DNA from 2 places in the Dialister invisus DSM 15470 genome. Region 1 is predicted to be linked to the other one. Evidence: riboswitches for the same ligand, from Rfam matches in the RefSeq annotation. Region 1 holds a riboswitch; the other holds the start of a gene.
The links. Region 1 has a riboswitch for cobalamin ahead of GCWU000321_RS08115 (autotransporter outer membrane beta-barrel domain-containing protein). Riboswitches for the same ligand answer to the same signal wherever they lie in the genome.
Positions count from the first base shown of each region.

Region 1 (4,573 bases):
GCTGTCTGTTCGGGCTCCTTTTCCTTCATGGTACCAGGAGGCTCCGTCAGAAAGCATCATGTACGTTTGACCAGCTGTTCCGGCATCTGTTCCTATCAACCCTTTTATGTAGGACCCGTCCGTATTCAGAACCAGTCCCAATCTTCCTTTCTGAGCAAGTACATTCCCTTCTATCTGTACATCATGTTTGACTGCTCCTGCCGTAAGAACATTTCTGTCCGACAAATTGCCGTTGATCTGGATTTTACCGTCATTATTTATCTTCAAACTGGACGCCTTATCCCCTTTGGCTATTATTTTCCCGCCGCCGATTGACACATCGCCCTTATTTGCCTGAATTACGCTGACATCATCATTCTCAACATCTACCAAACCTTTTATAACAAGCTTTGCGCTTCCGCCATTCTTTGCACTCCTGCCGTCCACAAGTATAGCTGCGTCTTTTTCCGCTGCCGTATTACGTATCTTCACAGCATGTTCCGCTTGATTATCATTAGATATAGTGAGGCTCGCTCCATTTCTGCCCTGTCCCCAGACATAAATACCGCTCTTTGCATTTTTATCGCCATGTATGTCAATATCTATACCTGCCGCGTTCTTTATTTCCAGATCACCGCCATGTGACAAAATTCCCGACGCATAATGCCTTAAATGATTTGCCTCAGAAACCAAGGTCAGCTTATGTCCGTTCATATCAATAAAGCCATCCGCTGTATAATCCGGATCTCCCCATATGATATTTGCTACATTGGCACCTTGATTTCCCCCGTATGTCAGAGTCTTGGGATTTGATAAATCAACCTTGATCGTGGTATCGGACTTCAGGACATAACGATGATCATCATCCTCACCATCTTTATACCCGTTATTCATCCAATACATATTCCCCGATCCCAGACCATCTTCAACAATCTGTTCACTTACATCCAGATTTGCCGGCGGCACGGGTTTATCTTCTACATACCCCTGTCCGTTTTCTTTTTTGAACAGCAGGTCTCTCATTTGTAATGTTTTAGATGACGCCGTCAGTCCTTCGGCTATCTCTGCCTGTCCCGCCAGCTTCTTTTCTCCGTTTTTATAAGCATCGTAATACAGTTTTCCCGCCAAAGCATTTAAAGCCTTATACACCTGGTCTTTATCTGTATCAACAATTCCTTTATTATCTGTAACTACTGTAATGCGTGATCCTTCTGCCGCGGATCCGATATGGGTGTCTCCCGCCTTGTAGTCTTCCGCCGCTATGCCTGCATTCTCGTGGGCGTAATAGATTTTTCCCGCGCCGCTGTAATTTTCAATTACAAGCTGTCCCGCATCTTTTTGATAAATTGCACCGCCTTTTGCATCACCGGCAAACCTGGTTACACGGCTGCCCTGTCCCGCATTCAGCGTGTTCCATTCACCACCTTCTGAAAGAAAAAGATTCACCTTTCCTTTTATATCTGCCTGTGTTCCGCCGACCCATTTCGATCCGGCAGTAAGACCAACATAAGCTTCTGACCCAGCATCCATGCGAATCGTCCCCTGCAAATCCGCTTTTGATATTCCGATTGCGCTTCCATCCTGATTCACATTGATAAATGTCCGGAATCCTTTCGCGGCGCTGATAAGATACCGTTCTTTCTGATTCTCTTTGACTTTGAGCGTACCGCCGCCAATACGAAGAACATTCTTCTCTGTTTTGCCGCCCCAAAGCGATTCGTCCGTTTTAATCAGGTCAGAAAGTGACCCATTCTTTGAATCATCAATATCCGCTGAAGTAATAGAAATAGTATTATTGCTTCCAATCATATATATGCCATAAGTTTTTGACTGATCGCCCCGATTCCATTGCATAAGGCTAATTGCGCCCGGCTTGATTGTGAATCTTCCATTAATCGCTAAATCAGAACAGTCCATAGACGAAATGCCTGTCGTTTTGATAGAACCGCCGCGCAATTCTTCAATCACTACATCAGCATTGATCGTCGTCTTCACCAGGTCTTCACTTACTTTTTTATTAAATCTCTGGCTAAAATTACCCACTGCGATACCATGTGCAGCAGTATACTTGCTGCCGCTGTCTCCTGAGGGCGACCACAGCGTTTTCGCCTTGATGGTAATCGTACCGTTTTTCCCCGGATTGGTTTTATTGCTGTCAACCACGATAGTTGTCTTATTATTCGCCTTGATCCCGTATGCAGAATAATCGGTCCCCAAATCAGCAACTTTCGTCAAGTCGAGCGTCAGGTCATGACCCGCCATATCAATATTAATTGTCTTAATTGAGGCCTTATCATGCGTATATCCTAAAATACCTGCTGCGACGGACTTGAATCTTTCTTTAGGCATGTTATTTTTATTAACAACCTGTGCCAGACGGTCTGCAGTAAATACTTCACTTTCACTGATCGGATTTGTAGACTGATCTGCCATCACCTGGCATGTACCCGCCAGCAGCGCAATTGTAACACCGGCAGCCAGCCGCCTCATCTGTAATTTACTTACCTTATTCCGTTTCATAATTCCTCCCTATTTTTCAAACATAAACTCTCCGCCGGATACTCGATTAGCATCCCGGCCTTGCCCGATAGCAGGCAATTCATCCTCTTCTAAAACATACCCATCCGGATCTGAACCGCTTACCGCGGTCATGAAACCCGTGTCACATGAACCGGATTTACTCCAAAAAGTATTTCAAATTATCCATGCCCGGCACTCCCTTTCATCCACTCCATTAAACGCAACAAAAAACGAGACAATAAAAAGATGCACAGATTTCATAATTCTAAATCTGAACCGGATTTCCCATATCCGGCTTCCTTATGCATCTAACCTTATGCCTCGCAAGTCATTAGAAAATCAGAAAACAAAGTGGCACCCTGACTTAGTTCCTCATTCTGTCATATCTCCGTGAAAGACTTACTATGACACAATTCCCCATACAGTTGCGGGCCAGTTCCGGAGTCTCACCGGATTCCCCACATGAGCTCTTCAGCTTTTGTCCTCATATAGTATTAAATTATTGGATAACCATTATTTATTAAGAAACAGCTATTTGTATCTCATAATTTCAAATGATTATCTAATTTCATCTTGTAAATTATACTATATTACTTCTCACATATCAACAATAAATGATATTCCAATTGGTAATTTTAATTATTTTTTATAAATCCTTTTCAAATACAATGTTAACTTACTCTGTTTCGCATACTTATCTAATTATCTCCCAAGTATAAAAGACTGCCGTCCTGTCCCCAGGAAAGCAGTCCTTTATTTTTTCTTCTTATTATTCAGTTCTCATGACAAAATCTTGTTTCATTCCCCTTTTGGAAGTTGACATCATGCTCAGAAGCTGAAGCGAATTCCTGCATTGATTCTCCAGTCTACCTTGTAATCTCCGCCAAAGCTCTTTGTGAAATCTGCATAAATCATGCTTCTCGGACTCAGGTAGTAGTTGCCGCCCAGTGCAATTTCTGCCCAGGTATCCTTAAGGCTGAACGAGGAACGCTTGCCTGTTTTTCCGGGTTCACTGAACAGGATGTGTCCATCTCCGTCAAATTCATGGAACAGACTTGCTTTGGCATAGAAATTGCCTTTGTCACTCTCTACTCCGGCTACTACACCCAGGCGCCCAATCAAACTGTTGACTGATGATTGATTGACACGCATGCTTTCACCACTAGGCGCCGCTGCATCAAAGCTGTCCGATGACAGCCGGCTCCATGTCAGTTCTGCCTGCGGCGTTACAAAGCCTTTGCCCATACGAATCTTTTTACCGTATTCGGCACTGATGCCATATCCGTATGTATCATACTTACCTTCTACATAATTCCTGAGTGCCGGTGCACTGTACTTGTTGTAGGCTGTGAACTTATTAGAAAGTTTTCCTGCTTTCGCAATGACATCCACATATTGTCCATCTTCCGACACTCTGGTCGCATAGGCCGCCAATGTGTACAATTTCGGATCGCCTTTTCCTCCATATCTGTATGTTGCGCTGCCGTCATTGTATCCGAAAGCACCGCCTACATGCCAGCCTGATGCCAGACGTTTATCTATGCCCACCTGGGCCGCCCAGTAGCTGTTCTTCATATACGCATTGTTGGCGTCATAACTAATCCGGCCGCCGTAGGCTCTTGCCCACAAACCACTTTCCGCACCAATTCTGAGATCTCCCATGCGCTTATACATATCATTCATATCATTCCGCCATACAAGGATAGAGGAAGTCAGAGCGCTTCTGGTACTGCTCATGATAGAAGTTTCATAATCTCCGGTTTCAATTTCCGGCTTATTCGGCTTGGCAGGTGTGTAATCAAAGTATCCCCGTCCATCTCTCTTAAAGCTCAATGCTTCAGTTTTCAGACCGGCACTGCTGGATGTCAGCCCTTCTGCAATTCTCAGCTTACCTTTCAGATTCCTTTCTCCATTTTGATATCCGGTATACTGCAGCTTACCTGCCATCGCATTCAGCACTTCGCTAACCTTATTCTTATCAGCCGCTTTGTCCGAATTTGTATCCAGTCCGGCATTATCGGTAATCATGTCCACTGTGGAACCGGCATCGGCTGTTGCAACGAAAGTGCTGCCG
Region 1 covers NZ_GG698602.1:1,671,467-1,676,039, reverse strand. Annotated here, with positions in the region: gene GCWU000321_RS08115 (autotransporter outer membrane beta-barrel domain-containing protein) at 1-2,499, opposite strand, end outside; cobalamin riboswitch at 2,832-2,996, opposite strand; gene GCWU000321_RS08110 (autotransporter domain-containing protein) at 3,328-4,573, opposite strand, start outside.

Region 2 (4,573 bases), 700 kb from region 1:
GGAAGAACAATGAGAAAATTTACCGTAACAGTTAACGGCCAGGATTACGATGTAGTAGTTAAAGACAGCGGCGCAGCAGCAGCACCCGCAGCAGCAGCACCGGCGGCAGCTCCCGCACCGGCAGCAGCTCCCGCACCGGCGGCAGCTCCGGCTCCGGCACCCGCTCCAGCAGCAGCTCCCGCACCGGCAGCAGCACCCGCCGGCGCAGGTGAAGTCGTAGAAGCTCCGATGCCGGGCAAAGTCCTGCGTATCAATAAACACGTTGGTGACGCAGTAGCGGCAGGCGACGAAGTTCTCGTTCTCGAAGCTATGAAGATGGGCAACCCGATCATGGCTCCCTGCGATGGCAAGATTACCGGTATGCCGGTCAGCGAAGGCCAGAGCGTACAGGGCGGCGACACACTCTTTACAGTTGGCTGATTCTAATTACAAAAAGCAGTGCTTCGGCACTGCTTTTTTGCTGTTTAATTTTGTGAACGGGATAATGGATTTCATTAAAGGCAAAAAGAGATTTTTAGAGATTCCTGGATTGCAGATATCATATTAAAGTGCAGGTACTATTCATCTTTGTAAGGAGGTGGGGAAGAATCTGACTATAATGATGAGCAGTATTTCTGCTTACTTGATGAGTATAGAGAACCCGAAACAGTCGGGCATACAGAATAGGTTGTTTTGCATTATGAGATGCCGGAAGAATTTTTTGATTGTGTTTTAAGGGCTCCGGTCGTAATAGAATTATGCAATAAGTCATCTGCTAAACTGCTGAATATTGATTTGTATCTGCTTATACAGCAGCTGCATGGAGAGGTGGTATTGAGGCGGTTCCGGAGATGCCGGACCGAAACGCGGAGCTGGGGGATCAAATCGTTTTTGCATGTCTGTACAGATACAGGATAGCAGTGCTTAAAGTATGCTGATGAGTAGATGAAAGTATTTCTGAAATATTTTTTGCAATGCCCGGCATTTTCTTTTGGGAGTCCATATGCTGTTTGTCCGCAATAAAAACAGGAGGATGTTTCTCCTGTTTATAAGGGACTGAGGATCAATAAGGCATTTCCTCGGTGGGATTCTGTTCTTCTTTTGCCATGGAGACGAGGACGCGGAGCATGGTAAGGCTTACATCGCTTACATCCGTATTCTTGTCGAAAGCGGCGAGGATGCCGTAACGGAAGAGGAGTTCCTTATCATCTTTGCTGACCTGATGGGCGGCTATGAGGATGTCGTCCCGGCCGATCATGGCAAGTGTCTGAGAGAGCGCGATTAATTTTTGCTTCATCGTAGGACTTTTGGATGTGTAGAAGATGAAATGGACGTCATTGTCGGCAGCATTCTGCGCGGAGCTTTCCGGGGAGAGGAGGGGGCTTACATCTACGTCCCAGCCGTGGTCGGCAAATGTCGTGGCGGCAAGTTTTCTTGCCTCTTTATCGTCATCATCTTCAAGCTCCGGCATGAAAAGCCTCGGACGGCGGCCATCCAGTTCTTCGAAGAGGCTGCTCAGTTTCAATGCTTCTTCAGTTCGTCTTTCTTTTTCAGTGTTTGTCATATTTCCGACCTCCTGTTTCCTCCTATAAGATAGGTAAGATATTTTTAATAGTTTGCAACATTAACATCATTATATAGTAGTAATGAATGAAAAATCAATAAATCAGGGGTAAAGATGTGGATAAATATAAAAATTAATTATATTAAATATGAATGTGGTTGATTGACACTTAGAATGTAATGAATTATACTAAAAATGTAGTTATTTAGACAATTTCACATATCTGACAGGTGCGAAAGCGTAAAAGAGAATCCGGTAGAATCCGGAGCGGTCCCGCCACTGTAAAGGGAGTTTATATCAAGTATGTCACTGGGTAACTGGGAAGGCGATATAAACGAGGAACTTGAGCCAGGAGAACTATCTGTCTAAGAATCACCGTTATACCTGCGAGAGATGGGGAGGGGATTGGGAAATTATTTCCTTGTCCGGCTATCAGTTTCGCGTGATAGTCGTTTTTTTGTGAGTAGATTGTAAGGAGGTGCACATATCGGGGATTTTGAAAGTCCGGCTTGAAAGACGTTATGCCAGGCATTTGAAAGGATGTTCCGTCAGGGACTCTGCCGTCTTGTCTGCAAGCTGTATTTTCCGCGGAATTGTCTAAAATTATTATAAGGAGGATGTTTTCATGGCAGAACAGAATACCCAGGAATCGGTCAAGCAGCTTACTGACAAAGAGTTGGAAGCGATCTTGAGAAAATCAAATGAAAAAGCCGATTTCCCAGAAGTAAAATTTGACGAATTTGAAAAGCCGACCTATGAGGAGTGGGTGGAGGCTTGCAATGCTCTGTTGAAAGGAAAGCCTTTCGATAAGATCATGTTTACCAAGACTTATGAAGGGATTACCTTTGATCCGATTTATACATGGAGAACTGGACCGTCAGCAACTGATAAGATTCTTCCGACAGATGATTATCCGGGCATGGGAGATTTTCTCCGCGGCGCAACGGTAAACGGCTATAAATGCGCTCCCTGGGGTATTGCCCAGGCATGCGATGAAACGCTGCCGAAAGAAAATAATGAACTTCTGAAGCATGAAATCGACAGAGGTTCCACTGTTTATAATGTACGTATTGATACCGCCACTGCCGACGGCATTGATGTCATGGATGCCGAAAAGCCGGGCGATATAGGCGTAAGCATTACCGCGCTGGAAGATATGCATACCCTGCTTGACGGTCTTGATATGGAAAAGATCCCGTTTATGATGTATGCTGGTACTTCCTCTCTCCGTATGCTGGCATTGGTAGCCGCGACATTGAAGGCTAAGGGAAAAGATGTCAGCAAAGTGAAAGGTGTTATCGGAGCAAACCCGATTGCCCAGCTGATCAAGAGAGGAAAGCTGAACCAGCCGCTGGAAGAATTGTATGATGAAATGGTGGAATCTATCCGCTGGACGAGAAAGAATGCGCCGCAGCTCCGCACCATTTTCGTCAGGAGCGATATTTTCTCCAATGGCGGTGCGAATGCCGTACAGGAAGTGGCTTATACTTTTGCTATCGCTGTCGAATATATCCGTGAAATGCAGAAGCGCGGCATCGATATCCATGATATTGCCCAGTCCCTGCAGTTCGCATTTAATACAGGCGCCACTTTCTACATTGAAATTGCCAAGCTCCGTGCTGCCCGCCAGGTATGGTCTAATATCATGAAAGCCTTCGGCGCCGAAGAAAAAGACCGTTCCTGCAAAATCCATGCCCGTCCGGCGATGTTTACCAAGACGATTTTCGATATCGGTGTAAATATGCTTCGTGAAACGACCCAGATTTTCTCTGCAGTTGTCGGCGGTGTTGATTCTTATGAAAATGATCCTTATGACGCAACGGTACGCAAGGGTGATGAATTCTCCCGCCGTATCGCAAGAAACGTACACATTATGCTGCAGGAAGAATTCGGCATGCTTCGTCCGATCGATCCGGCCGGCGGTTCCTGGGGGATTGAAGCACTGACCAAGGAAATGGCTGAAAAAATCTGGGGAGAATTCCAGAAAATCGAATCTCTTGGCGGTATCCTGAAAGCTCTTAAAGAAGAATATCCGCAGCAGCAGATTCTTGAAATCCTGAAACAGCGTTTCAAAGCGCTTGACCTCCGCAAGGACAGCGCTGTCGGGACAAATATGTATCCGAATATGACGGAAGAACTTCTTGATCCGCGTCCGGAAGATGTACCGGCGCTGAAAAAAGAACTGTCTGAAGGCGTTGAGAAATATCGTGCCGATATGGACAAAGATTTCCTGAAGGAAAAGCTGGAAGAACTGAAAGCAGCCGATACCGACATCGTTGAGAAGGCAATTGCCGCATTCTCCGCCGGCGCTACAATTTCTGAAGTACGCACAGCAAGAGCTGCCAAAGCGGATTCCATCGAAGTGAGAAAGATTTATGCGCACCGCTGGACCGAACGTTTTGAAAAACTCCGCTTTGACACACAGGCGTTTAAAAAGGAAACCGGCAAGAATGTGGAAATATTCCTGGCCAATATGGGACCGATTCCGCAGCATAAGGCGAGAGCTGATTTCTCCACCAGTTTCCTGCAGGTAGGCGAATTCAGCGTTCATCTGAATAACGGCTTCCAGGATGATGAAGATAAACCGGGTTCACGCTGGGATAAGTGTGTGGAAGCGCTGAAGGCAGGCTGCGATGATAAAGGAACTCCTTATGACTGTGCCGTTATCTGCTCTACTGACGCTACTTATCCGGAAGATGTGCCGGCGCTGGCGCCGCGTTTAAAGGAAGTTTTGGGGAAAGGTACGCTTTTCCTTGCGGGCGCTGCTCCGAAAGATATGGAAGCGGTATATCGTGAAGCCGGCATAGATGAATTTATCAGCGTGAAAGCAAACTGCTACGATATCCTCCGTATGCTCCAGCAGAAAAAAGGCATGAAGATTACGGAAGAGGAGGTAAAATAAGATGGCAATGAACCCCGATTTTACAAAATTAAACCTTGAAGAACATCCCCATTGTTCTTATGATGAATGGAAAGCGGAACTGGAAAAAACAACGGGCAAAAATTATGATGCTCTCTATGAAAATACAA
Region 2 covers NZ_GG698602.1:970,092-974,664, reverse strand. Annotated here, with positions in the region: gene GCWU000321_RS04825 (biotin/lipoyl-containing protein) at 10-420, shown strand; gene GCWU000321_RS04820 (hypothetical protein) at 1,043-1,543, opposite strand; cobalamin riboswitch at 1,755-1,922, shown strand; gene GCWU000321_RS04815 (methylmalonyl-CoA mutase family protein) at 2,169-4,445, shown strand; gene scpA (methylmalonyl-CoA mutase) at 4,447-4,573, shown strand, end outside.
Region 2: linked by a shared signal. The riboswitch ahead of GCWU000321_RS04815 (methylmalonyl-CoA mutase family protein) and the one ahead of GCWU000321_RS08115 (autotransporter outer membrane beta-barrel domain-containing protein) in region 1 are both predicted to bind cobalamin.